DNA from 4 places in the Comamonas sp. 17RB genome. Region 4 is predicted to be linked to each of the others. Evidence: predicted binding sites of a transcription regulator. Region 4 holds the regulator's gene; each other region holds the start of a gene.
The links. Region 4 encodes sigma-54, which starts transcription at its own class of promoters, with help from an activator protein. Its sites were predicted from a motif close to TGGCANGNAANCTGCTTT; they were not measured.

Region 1 (4,415 bases), on a different contig from region 4:
AAACAGGTGGGCGCCCAGCGGCCGCAGGTAACCGAAAGGGTCGCGCCCCTGGGTGAACACGCCGCGCTGGATGCTGGAAAGCCCATGGGCCTTGGCGCTGCGGAACACCCGCATGCCGCTGACCGGGTCGTTGCGCGAGAGCAGCACCACTTCCACCCGCTGTTCCTCGGGAGTGTTGAAGGCCAGCAGCTTGCGCACCAGCGGCAGCGCCACGCCGGGCGGGGCCGGCTGGTCGAGTCGGCTGCGCTGCAGTGCCACATAGCCAGCCGGGTCCCGGTCGAAGAGCTGGTTTTCCTCTTCAAAATCGAACAGGGCGCGCGAGGAGATGGCCACCACCAGTTGGTCGTGCAGGGAAACGGGCATGCAGTCTTTCAGCCAGGGCAATGGCCAAGCATAGCGTTTCCCGGCACATGCCTGCTGCCGGCCCGTGGCCAGAGCGCGGTGCTTACCAGTTGGCTTCACGCTCGGGCGCGGCACTGATCCGGTGGATGGACAGGTCGGCGCCGTCGAATTCCTGTTCCTGGCTCAGGCGCAGGCCCATGGTCTTGCGAAGGAGCCCGTACACGGCAAAGCCGCCGGCCGTGGCCCAGGCCACACCCATCAGCGTGCCGATCAGCTGTGCGCCCAGGTGCACGCCACCCAGGCCGCCGAGCGCCTGGGTGCCGAAGATGCCGGCCGCAATACCGCCCCAGACGCCGCACAGGCCATGCAGCGGCCAGACGCCCAGCACATCGTCGATCTTCCACTTGTTCTGTGTCAGTGTGAACATGGCCACGAACAGTGCCCCGGCCACGCCGCCCACCACCAGGGCGCCCAGCGGGTGCATCAGGTCCGAGCCGGCGCAGACCGCCACCAGGCCGGCCAGCGGGCCGTTGTGCACAAAGCCGGGGTCGTTCTTGCCCAGGGCCAGTGCGGCCAGCGTGCCGCCCACCATGGCCATCAGCGAATTGACGGCCACCAGGCCCGAGATCTTGTCCAGGCTCTGGGCGCTCATCACGTTGAAGCCGAACCAGCCCACGGCCAGGATCCAGGCCCCCAGGGCCAGGAAGGGGATGCTGGAGGGCGGGGTGGCGGCAATCGCGCCATCGCGGCGGTAACGGTTGCTGCGCGGGCCCAGCAGCAGCACGGCGCCCAGGGCAATCCACCCGCCCACGGCGTGCACCACCACGCTGCCGGCAAAGTCGTGGAACTCTGTCCCGGTCAGCGACTTGATCCAGGCCTGCACGCCAAAGTGGCCGTTCCAGGCAATGCCCTCGAAGAAGGGGTAGACCAGGCCCACGATGATGGCGGTGGCAATCAGCTGCGGGCAGAACTTGGCGCGCTCGGCAATGCCGCCCGAGATGATGGCGGGGATGGCGGCGGCGAAGGTCAACAGAAAGAAGAACTTCACCAGCGCGTAGCCGTTGTGGGCTGCCAGTTGTTCGGCGCCCACGAAGAAGCCTGTGCCATAGGCCACGGCATAGCCCACGGCGAAATAGACCACGGTGGAGACGGAAAAGTCCACCAGGATCTTGACCAGGGCATTGACCTGGTTCTTGCGTCGCACGGTGCCCAGTTCCAGAAAGGCGAAACCTGCGTGCATGGCCAGGACCATGACCGCGCCCATCAAAATGAACAGGGCATCTGCGCCCTGTTTTAGTGCTTCCATGAAGCGCTCCAGCTGATATTGGTTGTTCTTGGTGCGCGTGCACGTGAAAAGCACGGAGCGCACTAAAAACAAGCAAAAACCGCGCCAGGCGGTAGCTGGGGGGAGGTGGGTGCACCGGTGTGGGGCGCGTGGACTATCGTGCTGCAGCAAGGGGCTGCGCAATGGGACCCCTGCCTGCGCTGGGTGGGATGCCGCAGGGATGGAGGCGACCCGCCCCGTTGTGGTGCGGGCCAGCCGGGGCCTGGGGCCTTACCAGATGGCGGCCTGCGCCGTGATCTCCAGGCTGCGCAGCCGCAGTGCGGGATCGTAGACATCGGACACCAGCATCAGCTCATCCGCCTGGGTGGCCTGGGCGATGGACCACAGGCCGGCACGCATGCGTTCGGGGCCGCCGACCACGCCCATGGCCAGAAAGTCCTGGATGGCGGCTTTTTCCTGGTGGCCCAGGCTGGCCATGTAGTGCTCCACCGGGGGCTGCAGGCGGCCGCGCTGGCCGGTGAGGATGCCCAGCACGCGCTGGTAGGTGCTGCTGGCCAGGAAGTCGGCTTCGGCGTCGGTGGGTGCGGCAATCACCGGCACGCCGACGATCACGTACGGCTTGTCCAGCTGGGCCGAAGGCTGGAACAGCTGGCGGTATAGTGCAATTGCCTGGTGGAGCATGCGCGGAGCAAAGTGCGAGGCAAAGGCATAAGGCAGGCCTTTGGCTGCCGCCAGCTGGGCCGAGAACAGGCTGGAGCCCAGCAGCCAGATGGGCACATGGGTGCCGGCGCCGGGCATGGCGACGATGCGCTGGTGGTCCTGCACCGGGCCCAGCAGGCGCTGCAGTTCGGTCACGTCGCGGGGGAAATCCTCTTCCGATTCCACCCGGTCACGGCGCAGTGCACGCATGGTGGGGCCATCGGTGCCGGGCGCCCGGCCCAGGCCCAGGTCGATGCGGCCGGGATAGAGCTCGGCCAGCGTGCCAAAGGCTTCGGCCACGACCAGCGGTGCGTGGTTGGGCAGCATGATGCCGCCCGAGCCCACGCGGATGGTGGAGGTGCCGCCGGCGATATGCCCCACCAGCACCGCAGTGGCCGAGCTGGCGATGCCCGGCATGTTGTGGTGTTCGGCCAGCCAGTAGCGGGCAAAGCCCAGTTCCTCGGCCTTGCGGGCCGTGTCCAGGGCGATGTCCAACGCCTGGCGCACGGTGCCGCCTTCGCGCACGGCCACCAGGTCCAGCATGGACAGGCGGGGCAGGCGTGGGGGAAAGTCGGTCATGGCAGTTCTCCAGAGGGAAAAATCAAATCGTGTCGCTGTGCGCCGGAAGCCAGTTGGAATGGGTTTTGTGCTTCAGGCGCGGGGTCAGCATGCCCGCTGCTGCGTGGGCAGGGGAGCCGTGCGTCGCTGTGCCGCGCGCCTCACTCGCTGCGGCGGGACATTTCGTTCTTGCAAGTGATGCCGATGATCACGCACCACACCAGCGACAGAATGGCAATGCCCAGGTTCTGGCCGCCGCCGGTTTCCATGGCCAGCACGGAAAACGGCAGTGCCACCAGCGCCGCCAGGCGGATGAATCGGCGCAGGCGTGCCGTGGGCACGCGCTCCTTGAAATACAGCAGCGCTGCATAGCTGGCCACGGCCAGCACGGTCAGGTACAGAAAGGCGTCGCCGCCATAGGGGGCAGCCCAGGTTCGTAGTGATTCCAACATGGGGCCATTGTCAGGCACATGCTGGCGGTCTTGGTGCGGGGCGGGGGATGGCCTCTGGCCTGTGGGGCTGCTGTACTGCTGGGTACATGGATAGTTGCGGTCGGCAGCGGTGGCTCACTTGCGGCGGGATCGCTGGTTCCAGTAGGTGAAGGCCTCGTGGTGTACCTCGATGTCCAGTTCGGCCACGCGGGACTGCAGGTTTTCCTGGGCATCGGCCACGCCCTGGTTGTAGAGCGCAGGGCCCACTTCTTCCACGAAAAACTTCAGCAGCCCGCCGGCGGCGACATTGCCTATGGGCTCGTCCATGTGCTCGCGGAAATAGCGTTCGATGGAGGCAATCGCCTGCTGCTGGGCTTCGGGGGGCAGGGTCAAAGGCATAGAGGTGGACGCGAAATGATGGGCAGGGAGGTGCGGGTCCTGTGGTACCCGCGCTGCCCAGCCGGGATGGATAGCGCCCAGGAGCGGCAGGACGCGCAGAAACGGGCTTTTTCTTGAGAGTGTGTCGTGCGCGGCACGAGGATCCAAGCCCGCACTGCGCAGCGGTCAAAGGTGTTGCTGCATGCCCGCCAGACCGTCCCATGGCAGGGCCAGCCATTGGCCATAGCCCGGCGCGGGCAGGTTCCATTCGGCGCTGGTGGGCAGCCCATTGCCGTGCTGCTGCAGCCATTGCACACAGCGGACCACGCCGGCGTGCGTGACCCAGACCACATCACGCTTGCCCTGCCGGCTGTCGTGGGCCCAGCTGTGCTGCAAGGCCTGTTGCACGCGTTGCAGCATGGCGGCCAGCGATTCCCCGCCGCCGGGAGCGCAAGTGGCCAGGTCGGCAGCCCAGGCATCGATATCTGGGCGGGAGATCTGCTCCCAGAGCTGCCCTTCCCAGCGGCCAAAGTCCATTTCCTGCAGGCGGGAGTCGGGGTGGCGGTCAGGTGCCAAAGCGGGTACGTGTGCAACCAGCGCATCGGCCAGTTGCACACATCGGCGCAAGGGGGAGTGGCGCAGCACGCTTCCGGCAGGCAGCAGGCCCGAAAAATCTTGGGCAGCCTGCACCGTGCGCGCCGCATCGGCGGCCACATCCAGCC
Region 2 (4,415 bases), on a different contig from region 4:
CACTGCGCGCAGCTGACGCAACCCGATTGCGAGGTGCGCGCAATGTAGTAGCGGCCCCGCGTGGCCCAGGCGATCAGCGGTGCGCTGACCAGGGCCACGACCATGGCGATCACGGCCGAGAAGGCCTGCGCCAGCGGACCAAACGCCCCCAGGTGCGCGGCGATCGACAGGCAGGAGGCCAGCGCCATGGCGCCCACCCCCACCGGGTTGATGTCGTACAGGTGGGCGCGCTTGAATTCGATTCCCGGCGGCGACAGGCCCAGCGGCTTGTTGATCACCAGATCGGCCACCACGGCCATGATCCAGGCGATGGCCAGGTTGGAATACAGGCCCAGCACCTCGCCCAGGGCGCGGAAGACGTTCATCTCCATCAGCATGAAGGCGATGAAGGTGTTGAACACCACCCACACCACCCGGCCCGGATGGCTGTGCGTGAGGCGCGAGAAGAAATTGCTCCATGCCAGCGAACCGGCATAGGCGTTGGTCACATTGATCTTGAGCTGGGAGATCACCACAAACAGCGCCGTGGCCGCCACCGCCCAGCTGTAATGGGGAAACACGTTTTCGTAGGCAGCCAGGTACATCTGGTTCGGGTCCACCGCATGCTCGGCCGGCACGGCGTGGGAAATCGCCAGGTAGGCCAGCAGCGCCCCGCCCAGCATCTTGGCCACGCCCAGCACCACCCAGCCCGGCCCGCCCAGCAGCACCCCCGCCCACCAGCGCCCGCGCTGGCCGGGCACGGGCTGGGGCATGAAGCGCAGGTAGTCGGCCTGTTCGCCCATCTGCGTGATCAGCGCAATGCCCACGGTCAGCGCGGCGCCGAACAGCGGCAGGCTGAAGCCGGCGCCGGCATTGCGCTCGCCGCCGTAGTGCAGCACTTCGCTGAACACCTGGGGCTGCTTGATGGCCACATAGACAAACGGCACCACCAGCATCACCAGCCACAGCGGCTGGGTCCACACCTGCAGCCGGCTGATGATGGACACCCCGTGGGTGACCAGCGGAATCACCAGCAGCGCACAGACCAGGTAGCCCCAGGCCGGCGGGATATCCAGTGCCAGGTCCAGCGCATAGGCCATGACCGCCGCCTCCAGCGCAAAAAAGATGAAGGTGAAGCTGGCGTAGATCAGCGAGGTGATGGTGGAGCCGATATAGCCAAACCCCGCACCGCGCGTGAGCAGGTCCATGTCCAGCCCGTAGCGTGCGGCGTAGATGCTGATGGGCAGGCCGGCCGCAAAGATGATCAGCCCCGTGGCCAGAATGGCCCAGAAGGCATTGGCCCAGCCGTACTGCACCAGCAGCGTGGCACCCACGGCCTCCAGAATCAGGAACGAGGCCGCACCGAAGGCCGTGTGTGCCACCCGCGCATGGGACCATTTGCGAAAGCGCTGGGGGGTGTAGCGCAGCGCGTAGTCTTCCAGCGTCTCGGTCGCCACCCAGGTGTTGTAGTCCCGGCGCACCTTGACCACCTGCTGTGCGGCAGGCGTTCCCACAGCCTGCTCGGCCGCGGCTGCGGGGGGGTTGTCAGCAACGGTGGTCAGCGGGGGACGGGCCATGGAGACCCACGCTTGCAGCTTTCATGCCGCGCCGCACGCACGCCGCCGCCATAGCGCCCGGCAGGTGCGCGACCGCCTGCGCCCACCTCCACCTCAATGGCGTCACTGCGACACACCCTACCTAGCCCCTAACCCATGCATGCACCACAAACAGGCATGCACCAAAAGCAGGCAGCCCCTTGATTGCACTGTTTTTGTGCACACAGGCTTCGCCAAAGCGGTGCAGCACTTGGCACAGCGCTTGCATCGCCTGTGGCCATGGAACTCACACCTCGCGAAAAAGACAAGCTGCTCATCTTCACTGCATCGTTTCTGGCGGAGCGGCGCCGTGCACGGGGACTCAAGCTGAACTACCCCGAGTCCGTCGCCCTGATCAGCGCCTATGTGCTGGAAGGCGCGCGCGACGGAAAGACGGTGGCCCAGCTGATGAGCGAAGGCCGTACGGTGCTGACGCGCGACGACGTGATGGAAGGGGTGCCGGAGATGATTCCCGACATCCAGATCGAAGCCACCTTCCCCGACGGCACCAAGCTGGTCACGGTGCACGACCCCATCGTCTGAGCGCCGCCACGACCGTCCCCACTGCACCGCACATTGCACCGCCTATTGCGCTACATCGTGCCCTTTCGCCAGCCGGCTCTCCCCTCCTTGCCCAGACTGCCATGAAAACCAAACACCTCCTCACCACCCTGACCGCTGCAGCGACTGCCCTGCCCCTGTCCGCCCTGGCCCATGTGGGCGCGGATGGCGGCGGTCACCACAATTTCCTGGACAGCCTGAGCCATGCCTTCGCCCACCCGTTCACCGGCGCCGACCACCTGGCCGCGATGCTGACGGTGGGCGCCTGGAGCGCGCTGACCGTCACACCCGCCTGGCGCGCGCCGGCGGCGTTTGTCGCACTGCTGGTGGCCGGTGCATTGGCCGGTTTTGCCGGCCTGTGGGTGCCGGGCGTGGAGCCCATGATTGCCGCCTCCGTGCTGGTGCTGGGCCTGCTGGTGGCCGTGCAAAAGAAGATGCCCTGGGTGCTGGCCGCTGCGCTGGCGGGCGTGTTCGCCTTCTTCCATGGCGCCGCCCACGGCTTTGAACTGGCGGGCGACACGGGCTGGGCCGCTGTTGGCGCCCTGACCGGGATTGCGCTGGGATCGGGCCTGCTGCATGTCTGCGGCATGGTGCTGGGCAAGGCCGTAATGCAGCGCCACCAGTGGGCGGCCAAGCTCGGCGGCGGGGCCACTGCGGCCCTGGGTGCCTTCATGCTGACCAAACTGGCATAAACCGGAGGCCCGCATGATTCCCGGAGAACTGCTACTGGACGAGGGTGCCCACCCTCTCAACCCGGGCCGCCGCACCGTGGCCCTGGTGGTGCGCAATGCCAGCGACCGCCCGATCCAGGTCGGATCGCACTACCACTTTGCCGAAACCAATGCGGGACTGTCCTTCGACCGCGACGCCGCACACGGTATGCGCCTGAACATCGCCAGCGGCATGGCCGTGCGCTTCGAGCCGGGCCAGCAACGCACGGTGGAACTGGTGGACATGGGCGGCGACCGCAAAATCTACGGCTTTCGCGGCCTGGTACAGGGAGACTTGTGATGGCACAGATGGACCGACGCGCCTATGCCGAAACGTTTGGCCCCACCGTGGGCGACCGTGTGCGCCTGGCCGACACCGAGCTGCTGATTGAAGTCGAAAAGGACTTCACGCTGGCCGCCGGCGGCTATGGCGAGGAAGTGAAATTCGGCGGCGGCAAGACCATCCGCGACGGCATGGCGCAAAGCCAGCGCAGCCGCGCGCAGGGCGCCATGGACACGGTGCTGACGAATGCGCTGATCATCGACCACTGGGGCATCGTCAAGGCCGACATCGGCCTGCTGGGCGGCCGCATTGCCGCCATCGGCAAGGCGGGCAACCCGGACACGCAGCCGGGGGTGGACATCATCATCGGCCCGGGGACCGAAATCATCAGCTGCGAGGGGCTGATCGTCACCGCCGGCGGCATCGACACCCACATCCACTTCATCGCACCGCAGCAGATCGAAGAGGCGCTGACCAGCGGCGTGACCACCATGATCGGCGGCGGCACGGGCCCGGCCACCGGCACCTTTGCCACCACCTGCACGCCCGGCCCCTGGAACATGGAACGCATGCTGCAAGCCGCTGACGCCTTCCCCATGAACCTCGGGTTTCTGGGCAAGGGCAACGCCAGCCTGCCGCAGGGCCTGCACGAGCAGATCAGCGCCGGGGCCATCGGCCTGAAGCTGCACGAAGACTGGGGCAGCACGCCCGCGGCCATCGACAACTGCCTGACCGTGGCCGAAGAGACTGACACGCAGGTGGCCATCCACACCGACACGCTGAACGAGTCCGGCTTTGTGGAAGACACCGTGGCCGCCTTCAAGGGCCGCACCATCCACACCTTCCACACCGAAGGCGCAGGTGGCGGCCATGCGCCCGACATCCTGAAGGTGGTGGGCGAGGCCAATGTGCTGCCCAGCTCCACCAACCCCACGCGCCCCTACACCATCAACACGCTGGACGAACACGTCGACATGCTGATGGTCTGCCACCACCTGGATGCCGGCATTGCCGAAGACCTGGCCTTTGCCGAGAGCCGCATCCGCAAGGAGACGATTGCGGCCGAGGACATCCTGCACGACATCGGCGCGATCAGCATGTTCAGCTCCGACAGCCAGGCCATGGGCCGCGTGGGAGAAGTGATCCTGCGCACCTGGCAGACCGCGCACAAGATGAAGCTACAGCGCGGTGCACTGCCAGGTGACGGCGCGCGCAACGACAACTTCCGCGTCAAGCGCTACATCGCCAAGTACACGATCAACCCCGCCATCGCCCACGGCATCAGCC
Region 3 (4,415 bases), on a different contig from region 4:
ACTGGTGCCCGCTGCCGCCGGCACTGGCCGGGATTGCCCAGGTGGACACCTGCTTTGTCACCGGGCCGCAGGCCAGCTGGTCGCCGGCACTGCGGGCGATGGCGCAGCTGCTGCAGGAGGTGGTGGAGCCGGTGGTGGGGGCGAAGGAGGCGGTGGTGGCCGCGCCCGTGGCCGAACCCCTGTGGGCCTAGTGCGGCGCCAGCGGGAGAGCTGAAGCAGCGGGTTCTGCCGCCAAATGGCGCTCTTTGACCGTTCATCGGCCCGCAGTGGGAGGCAATCCGCCGCACCGGCAGGCCGTGTGGGCGCACTCTGCGGCGTCGTTGCACCAAACTGGTGCGAAAGGCTCAGGGGTGCGGCCGGACGATGGCGCGCCGGTACTGCAGGGCTTCGGCCACATGGGCGGCCTGGATGCCCGGGCTGCCGGCCAGGTCGGCGATGGTGCGTGCCACCTTGAGCGCGCGGTGGGTGGCGCGCGCCGACCAGCCCAGGCGTTCGGCGGCTTTGCGGGCCAGTGCCTGGGCGGCGTCGTCCAGCTGCAGGTGCTGCTGCAGCGTGGCGGCTTCCAGCCACTGGTTGGCGTGGCCCTGGCGCTGCAGCGCCAGGTGGCGGGCCTGGACCACGCGGGCTTGTACCTGGGCGCTGGACTCGGCGGGCGCAGCGGCGCTGCCGGGTTCGCTGCGCTGCAGCAGCTCGGCCGGCGCCAGGGCCGGGACTTCCACCTGCAGGTCGATGCGATCCAGCAGCGGGCCGCTGAGCTTGGCGTGGTAGCGCGCCACCTGATCAGGCGTGCAGCGGCAGCGGGGGCTGCCCTGGAGGCCGCAGGGGCAGGGGTTCATGGCGGCCACCAGCTGGAAGCGGGCGGGAAAGTCCGCCTGCTGTGCGGCGCGGGCGATCTGGATGCGCCCGGTCTCCAGCGGCTCGCGCAGCGCCTCCAGCGCCGGCCGGGCGAACTCCGGAAACTCGTCCAGAAACAGCACCCCATGGTGGGCGCGGGAGATGGCGCCGGGCCGAGGGGGTGACCCGCCCCCCACCAGCGCCACGGCGCTGGCCGTATGGTGGGGGGCGGCAATCTGGCGCTGGCCCCAGGTGCCGGCGTCAAACGGGCCGGCCAGGCTGGCCATGGCCGCCGCTTCCAGGGCCTCCAGCGCGGTCAGCGGCGGCAGCAGGCCGGCAAAGCGCTGGGCCAGCATGGATTTGCCACTGCCCGGGGGCCCCACCAGCAGCACGCCGTGGCCGCCGGCGGCGGCAATCTCCAGCGCGCGCTTGGCACTGGCCTGGCCCTGCACATCGGCCAGGTCGGGCCCGTCCGGGGCCGCAGCAGGCGCAATGGCCTCGGCCAGCGGCAGGCCCTCGGTGGCCCGGGGCTGCAGGGCCCGCACCACTTCGAGCAGATGGGCGGCGCCATAGACCGTGGTGCCCGGCACCAGCGCGGCTTCCCGGGCACTGTCCTGGGGCAGCACCAAAGGCGTGCCCTCGCCGTGCAGCTGCATGGCCAGGGCGGTGGCCAGTGCCCCGCGCACCGGGCGCAGCGCCCCGGACAGCGACAGTTCGCCCGCAAATTCATAGCGCGCCAGCTGCGCCGGGTCGATCTGTCCGCTGGCCGCCAGGATGCCCAGGGCAATGGGCAGGTCGAAGCGGCCGGAATCCTTGGGCAGATCGGCCGGCGCCAGGTTGACGGTGATGCGCTTGCTGTGCGGGAACTCCAGCCCGGCGTTCAGGATGGCGCTGCGCACGCGTTCTCGGGCCTCTTTCACCTCGGTATCGGCCAGGCCCACCAGGGTCAGGCAGGGCAGGCCGTTGGCCAGATGCACTTCCACCTCGATCGGCTGGGCGTGCATGCCCACCAGTGCGCGGCTGCGCACGCTTGCAAGGCCCATGGCGTGTTCTCCCCAGACGAGTGCGTGGCGGAAATCGGGATATGTGGTGGCTGCACTGCTTTGGTGCATAGACGGGGTGATCGACCGCGTCCCCCTCGGTAACACTGTAGTGGGCCTCGGCCCTCGCTTGGGAGAACTGTGGCTGGCACGCTCCATGCTTTGTGACAGTCGGTACGCATCGAACAGACAGACGGCATGGCCGCCCCGCAGCCAGCCACCGAGTTACAACTCCGGGCGCCGAAGCACCCGATTCAGGAGGACGCAATCATGAAAATGGTCTCAGCCATCATCAAACCCTTCAAGCTGGACGAGGTGCGCGAAGCCCTCTCGCAAATCGGCGTGCAGGGCATCACCGTGACCGAGGTGAAGGGCTTTGGCCGCCAGAAGGGCCACACCGAGCTGTACCGCGGCGCCGAGTACGTGGTCGACTTCCTGCCCAAGGTGAAGCTGGAAGCCGCCGTGGACGACGCGGTGCTGGAGCAGGCGCTCGAAGCCATCGAATCCGCAGCCCGCACCGGCAAGATCGGTGACGGCAAGATCTTCGTCTATGACCTGGAACAGGTGGTGCGCATCCGCACCGGCGAAACCGGTAAAGAAGCCCTTTGATATCCACCCTTCAGCGAGAGACAGTCATGAAAAAAACGCTCCCTGCACTTTCACTGGGCCTGGGTCTGCTGACCGCAGCCGCCGGTGCACTGGCCCAAGAAGCCGCTCCTGCCGTGGCCGCTGTGGCCGAGGCCGCCGCCCCGGCTGCAGCCGCTGCTGCCGAAGCCGCTCCCACCCTCAGCGCCGGTGATACCGCCTGGATGCTGACCTCCACCATGCTGGTGATCCTGATGACCATCCCCGGCCTGGCCCTGTTCTACGGCGGCCTGGTGCGCTCCAAGAACATGTTGTCCGTGCTGGCGCAGGTGTTCGTGATCTTCTCGGCCATCACCGTGCTGTGGGCCATCTACGGCTTCTCGCTGACATTCGGCGGTGAAGGCACGTTCTTCGGCGGCTTCGACAAGCTGTTCCTGGCCGGCATCACGCCGGACACGCTGTCCAGCGCGCTGAAGACCATCCCTGAATACGTGTTCGTGGCCTTCCAGTCCACCTTCGCCGCCATCACCGTGTCGCTGATCGTGGGTGCCTTCGCCGAACGCATCAAGTTCGCGGCAGTGATGCTGTTCTCCATCCTGTGGTTCACCTTCAGCTACATCCCCATGGCCCACATGGTCTGGGGCGGTGGTCTGCTGGCTGCGGACGGCGCACTGGACTTCGCCGGCGGCACCGTGGTGCACATCAACGCCGCTATCGCCGGCCTGGTGGGTTCCTACATGGTGGGCAAGCGCATCGGTTTCGGCCGTGAAGCCCTGCCTCCACACAGCCTGACGCTGACCATGGTCGGTGCCTCCCTGCTGTGGGTGGGCTGGTTCGGTTTCAACGCCGGCTCTGCAGGCGCCGCCAACGGCATCGCCGGTCTGGCCTTCATCAACACCATCCTGGCCACCGGCGCTGCCGCCGTGTCCTGGATCGTGGCCGAAGCGCTGCACAAGGGCAAGGCTTCCATGCTGGGCGCTGCCTCGGGTGCGGTGGCCGGTCTGGTGACCATCACCCCCGCTGCTGGTTTCGTGGGCCCCATGGGTTCCATCGTGATGGGTCTGATCGCCGGCCCTCTGTGCCTGTGGGGTGTGTCCGGTCTGAAGCGCATGCTCAAGGCCGATGACACCTGCGATGTGTTCGGTGTCCACGGCGTGGGCGGTATCCTGGGTGCCATCCTGACCGGTGTGTTCTGCGCTTCCAGCCTGGGTGGCGTGGAGCCCGAAGGCTTCAACATGGCCCACCAAGTGTGGGTGCAGTTCAAGAGCGTGGTCGTGACCCTGGTGTGGTCCGGTGTGGTGGCAGCGATCGCCTTCGCGATCTGCAAGGTCACGGTCGGTCTGCGTGTCTCGGAAGAAGCCGAGCGCGAAGGTCTGGACATCACCAGCCACGGCGAGTCCGCCTACCAGCGCTGAGCCGCTGGTTCCCGATCGGGCACGGGGTGCCCGCCGCCCGGTCGGTGTTCCCATTGCGAGTGACGTGACGATTCATAGCCCGCCCCTGGCGGGCTTTTTTTATGGCTGCGGCGTCCGGACGGGCGGAGGTGCGGGGCCGTGCAAGGCGGATTTCATCCGTATGCTGCGATTTCAGGAGCGGCTCCAGATGCAACGGCGTGATTTTGGGATGACTTGGCGGTCAGGGTTCAATCCACGTAAACGCCGCCAGCTATCCAAGATGTAGCGCCAGCGGTTGCCATGCCATCGGCCAGCACGCTTCACGCCGGCTGTTCAAAAAAATCACAAGGCCGGCATGCACGCGCCAGGGGGGCTGCCGCTACCATCGCTGCCCATGGAACCAGCACTGAGCCAGATCATCGAGCGCGTGCGCGCCGCCAGCCAAGCCGCTACCCCGCAAGCCCTGCGCATCCAGGGTGGGGGCAGCAAGGATTTCCTCGGCCTTGAACTGCGTGGCGAGGCGCTGGACGTGCGCCCGCTGCACGGCATCGTCGAATACGAA
Region 4 (4,415 bases):
TTGAAGCCGATGCGCTGCACCATGACGAGCTGCAGCAGGTCAGCACGTTCACGGGCAATGTGGTGTTGACCAAGGGCACCATCGTGCTGCGCGGCGCCAAGCTGGAAGTGCGCCAGGACGCCGAGGGTTACCAGTTCGGCAAGGTCTGGGCGGCCCCCGGCAAGCGCGCGTTCTTCCGCCAAAAGCGCGACACCCAGCCCGGTGCACCCGAAGAGTACGTGGAAGGCGAAGGCGAAATCATCGAATACGACGGCAAGAAGGACGATGTGCGCCTGATCCAGCGGGGCCAGCTGCGTCGCTACACCGGCGCCACGCTGAGTGACGACATCACCGGCAACATCATCACCTACAACAACCTGACCGATGTGTTCACCGTGGACGGCAACCGCCGCGCCACGCCGGGCAGCGAGGAAGCGGCTGCCGGCTCCGGTGGCCGCGTGCGCGCCGTGCTGGCGCCCAAGACCCAGCCCCCGCAGGCCCCGGTGGCGCCGAGTGCGCAGCCGCTCAAGCCTTCGGACACCATGAAATTGCGCAACCCGTGACCCGCTCTTCCGACACCCCGACCGCCCCAGGCGCCAGCAGCCGCCTGGAAGTGCACCATCTGGCCAAGTCCTATGGCAGCCGCAAGGTGGTCAAGGACGTGTCCCTGGCCGTGCAGAAAGGCGAAGTGGTGGGCTTGCTCGGCCCGAATGGCGCGGGCAAGACCACCTCGTTCTACATGATCGTGGGCCTGGTGCGCAGCGATGCCGGCGACATCTACATCGACGGCCATTCGGTGGCGAACATGCCCATCCACCAGCGTTCGCGCCTGGGCCTGTCCTATCTGCCGCAGGAAGCCTCGATCTTCCGCAAGCTCAGCGTGGAAGACAATGTCCGCGCCGTGCTGGAGCTGCAGCAGGACGAACAGGGCAAGCCCCTGACCAAGGCCGAGGTGGAGCGGCGCCTGACCGATCTGCTCAAGGAGCTGCGCGTGGACCACCTGCGCTCCTCGCCGGCGATTGCGCTGTCGGGTGGCGAGCGCCGCCGCGTGGAAATTGCCCGGGCCCTGGCCACGCAGCCGCGCTTCATCCTGCTGGACGAGCCGTTTGCCGGTATCGACCCCATCGCGGTGATCGAGATCCAGCGCATCATCGGCTTCCTGAAGGAGCGCGGTATCGGGGTGCTGATCACCGACCACAACGTGCGCGAGACGCTGGGCATCTGCGACCACGCTTTCATCATCAGCGACGGCCATGTGCTGGCGCAGGGCACACCGGAAGAGATTGTGGAGAACGCCGACGTCCGGCGGGTCTACCTGGGCGAACATTTCAGGATGTAGCCCGCCACTTCCGCCGCCACGACACATACAAGATCACAGAGAGGGAGCGTCGCGTTGAAGCCTGGTTTGTCACTGCGGGTGTCGCAGCATTTGGCGCTGACGCCGCAATTGCAGCAGTCGATCCGCTTGCTGCAGCTGTCCACGCTGGAGCTGGCGCAGGAAGTCGAGCAGATGCTCGACGACAACCCGTTTCTGGAAGTCGACAGCGACGACGCCCCCCGCGAAGACTTCGGCCTGTCCCAGTCGGATACGCCGGCGCAGAGCGATGACTATGCCGCCGATGGCGCGCTGACGGCAGGGGCTGCGGAGGCGCCCGCCGACAGTGCGGAAGGCCCCGGCAGCACGGAATACGATGCCCCCGACTGGGAGGGCGACGGCACCAGCGAACTGCGCCCCGATGACAGCGAATGGGGCGGCGATGCCCCGGCGCGCAACGCACAGGGCGGCGATGGCGATGAAGTCAGCGCCCTGGATCTGGCCCGTGCACATGAATCGCTGACCGACCACCTGCTGCGCCAGTCGCTGTCGCTGCACCTGTCCGAGCTGGACCGCTATGTGCTGCGTTTCCTGATCGAGAACCTGAACGACGACGGCTACCTCGAAGAGTCGCTGCAGTCCCTGGCCGAGGGCCTGGCCGGCACGGACGACCCGGAACAGCTCGACGAGCTGGTGCACCGCTTCACCGTGGCACTGCGGCTGCTGCACAGCCTGGAGCCGGTGGGCGTGGGCGCCCAGGGGCTGGCCGAATGCCTGCAGTTGCAGCTGAACCATCTGCTGCAGCGCGGTGAGGCCGAGGCCAGTGTGGTGGAGACGGCGCTGACCATCTGCGCCCAGCCGCTGGACCTGCTGGCCCGGCGCGATGTGCGCCGCCTGATGCAGGCCACGGGCAGCAGCGAGGAGCGCACCCGCATGGCCATGGCACTGATCGCCCGGCTGGAGCCCCGGCCCGGCCGGCGCTTTGTCAATGTGGAGCGCAACATCATCGTGCCGGACGTGATCGTCACCCGCGCCGGCCGCCGTGCCAGCGAAGGCACGCCCCAGTTCAACGTGCAGCTCAACCCCGACGTGCTGCCGCGTCTGCGCGTGCACGATGTGTATGCCGGTGCGCTGCGCGGCCACAAGGGCAGCGAAGGCCATGCCGGCCTGCAGCAGCGCCTGCAGGAGGCGCGCTGGTTCATCAAGAACGTGCAGCAGCGCTTCGACACCATCTTGCGGGTGTCGCGCGCCATCGTGGAGCGGCAGAAGAACTTCTTCGTGCACGGCGAACTGGCCATGCGCCCGCTGGTGCTGCGCGACATCGCCGACGAGCTGGGCCTGCACGAGTCCACCATCAGCCGGGTGACCACCGCCAAGTACATGGCCACGCCGCACGGCACCTTCGAGCTCAAGTATTTCTTCGGCTCCGGGCTGGGCACGGAAACCGGTGGCAATGCCTCCAGCACGGCGGTGCGGGCGCTGATCAAGCAGTTTGTCTCGGCCGAGAACGCCAAGAAGCCGCTGTCGGACAGCCAGATCGCCGAAATGCTCAAGGAGCAGGGCATCGAATGCGCCCGTCGCACCGTGGCCAAGTACCGTGAGGCGCTGAAGATCGCGCCGGCCAATCTGCGCAAGACGCTGTAAGCGCAGCGGGGCTGCAGAGGGCTGCGGGACGCCCGGTGAGGCCACAGCCTGCGGTGGCGGAGCCCCTGCGGGCATGCTGCGTTGCCGCAATCCCCCAGACCCGTGCAAACCGGCTGGGCAGCGTCGGCAGTTGGAGGTATCGTGCAGCCATCCTTGGTTCATTCCGCACATGCCACGGCCGTTGGCAGCAAAGGAGACACCCCATGGTTGCACCGCTTTCTTCTTCCGCGCTGCCTCGCAAGCTGCTGTCGGCGCAGCCCGAACCCGATCACCCGCACAGCGTGGCCCGCATCGCCGTGGTGGGCAGCCTGCACATGGATGCGGTGTTGCACCTGGAACGCGTGCCCCGGGCCGGGGAAACCGTGATGGCCCACAGCCTGCGCTACCTGCCCGGCGGCAAAGGCGGCAACCAGGCAGTGGCCTGCGCACGCCACGGCGCCCAGGTCACGCTGTTTGGCTGCGTCGGCCGCGACCACCATGGCAACAGCCTGCGGCTGGCGCTGCACGACGCCGGCGTGGACATGGACCATGTGCAGGTGCTGGACGGGGTCTCCACCGGTGCGGCCATGGTGCTGGTGGAGGGCAATGGCCAGAACCGGATCTGCGTGGTGCCCGGCGCCAATGTGCTGCTGGAGCTGCCGGATGAGGCACTGCTGAATGTGCTGGCCCAGGCCGATTTCGTGCTGCTGCAGCGCGAGACCTCGGACAGCGTGTTGGAGCAGGTGCTGGAGGCGGCCCGCAGCGCTGGCTGCCGCGTGGTCTTCAACCCTTCACCGGTGCGCGAGCTGCCCGAAGCCTGGTGGCCCCTGGTCCACACCCTGGTGGTCAATGAGGTCGAAGCCGCCGCCTACAGCGATCAGGTGGTGGACAGCCCGGCCACGGCAGCCGACGGCGCCCAGCGCCTGCTGGCGCGGGGCGTGTCCCAGGTGGTGGTCACGCTGGGCGCTCAGGGGGCGGTGGCCGTGTGCGGCGGGCGTGTCAGCACCCATCCCGCGCTGGCCTTGCCGGTGCTGGACACCACGGGGGCGGGCGACAGCTTTCTGGGGGCACTGGTCACCCGGCTGGCCGAAGGCCATGCCCTGGGCGACGCCGTGCAGTGGGGCATACGTGCCGCCAGCCTGTGCATGGGCCAGGTGGGCGCCCAGGCTTCCATACCGCAGCGCGCCCAGGTCGAAGCCCTGGCCGGTGGCGTGGCCAGCCCGCTGCATGTGCAGTAGGCGGCGGGGCGAGCACGCCAGCCGCCGTGCCGGGCTGCAGGCGTGCCGTGCTCAGCGGGTGCTGCCGTCGCAGTAGGCGTGCCAGCCCGCCGGGGTGTTTTCAAAGCCGCGCTGCAGGGCCAGCTCCCAGGGGCGTTCGCAGCTCTTGGTGCGTTCGCACCAGGCATGGCCGGTGGAAGGCTTGCAGCCATGGCTGTCGGTGCGCTTGCCCAGAATCGGCGGCTCCGGGGTTTCGTCCAGCGGCTGGGGTTCGGCCACAG

Region 1: a site for sigma-54 is predicted at 1,718-1,735, ahead of QM470_RS13395 (ammonium transporter). Genes of this name have one in related genera too.
Region 2: a site for sigma-54 is predicted at 1,787-1,804, ahead of QM470_RS04480 (urease subunit gamma). Genes of this name have one in related genera too.
Region 3: a site for sigma-54 is predicted at 2,021-2,038, ahead of QM470_RS16160 (P-II family nitrogen regulator). Genes of this name have one in related genera too.

What each region holds. Positions count from the first base shown of each region.
Region 1 is NZ_JASHHY010000007.1:57,376-61,790, forward strand. Features, by position in the region: gene QM470_RS13390 (5'-nucleotidase) at 1-363, opposite strand, end outside; gene QM470_RS13395 (ammonium transporter) at 446-1,648, opposite strand; gene QM470_RS13400 (LLM class flavin-dependent oxidoreductase) at 1,898-2,905, opposite strand; gene QM470_RS13405 (hypothetical protein) at 3,046-3,336, opposite strand; gene QM470_RS13410 (DUF2164 domain-containing protein) at 3,451-3,714, opposite strand; gene QM470_RS13415 (histidine phosphatase family protein) at 3,880-4,415, opposite strand, start outside.
Region 2 is NZ_JASHHY010000002.1:272,840-277,254, forward strand. Features, by position in the region: gene QM470_RS04475 (hybrid sensor histidine kinase/response regulator) at 1-1,556, opposite strand, end outside; gene QM470_RS04480 (urease subunit gamma) at 1,815-2,117, shown strand; gene QM470_RS04485 (HupE/UreJ family protein) at 2,219-2,827, shown strand; gene QM470_RS04490 (urease subunit beta) at 2,841-3,146, shown strand; gene ureC (urease subunit alpha) at 3,146-4,415, shown strand, end outside.
Region 3 is NZ_JASHHY010000008.1:302,746-307,160, reverse strand. Features, by position in the region: gene QM470_RS16170 (LysR substrate-binding domain-containing protein) at 1-191, shown strand, start outside; gene QM470_RS16165 (YifB family Mg chelatase-like AAA ATPase) at 345-1,877, opposite strand; gene QM470_RS16160 (P-II family nitrogen regulator) at 2,145-2,483, shown strand; gene QM470_RS16155 (ammonium transporter) at 2,510-3,874, shown strand; gene glcE (glycolate oxidase subunit GlcE) at 4,248-4,415, shown strand, end outside.
Region 4 is NZ_JASHHY010000013.1:24,922-29,336, forward strand. Features, by position in the region: gene lptA (lipopolysaccharide transport periplasmic protein LptA) at 1-542, shown strand, start outside; gene lptB (LPS export ABC transporter ATP-binding protein) at 539-1,318, shown strand; gene QM470_RS20250 (RNA polymerase factor sigma-54) at 1,373-2,938, shown strand; gene QM470_RS20255 (ribokinase) at 3,142-4,155, shown strand; gene QM470_RS20260 (hypothetical protein) at 4,207-4,415, opposite strand, start outside.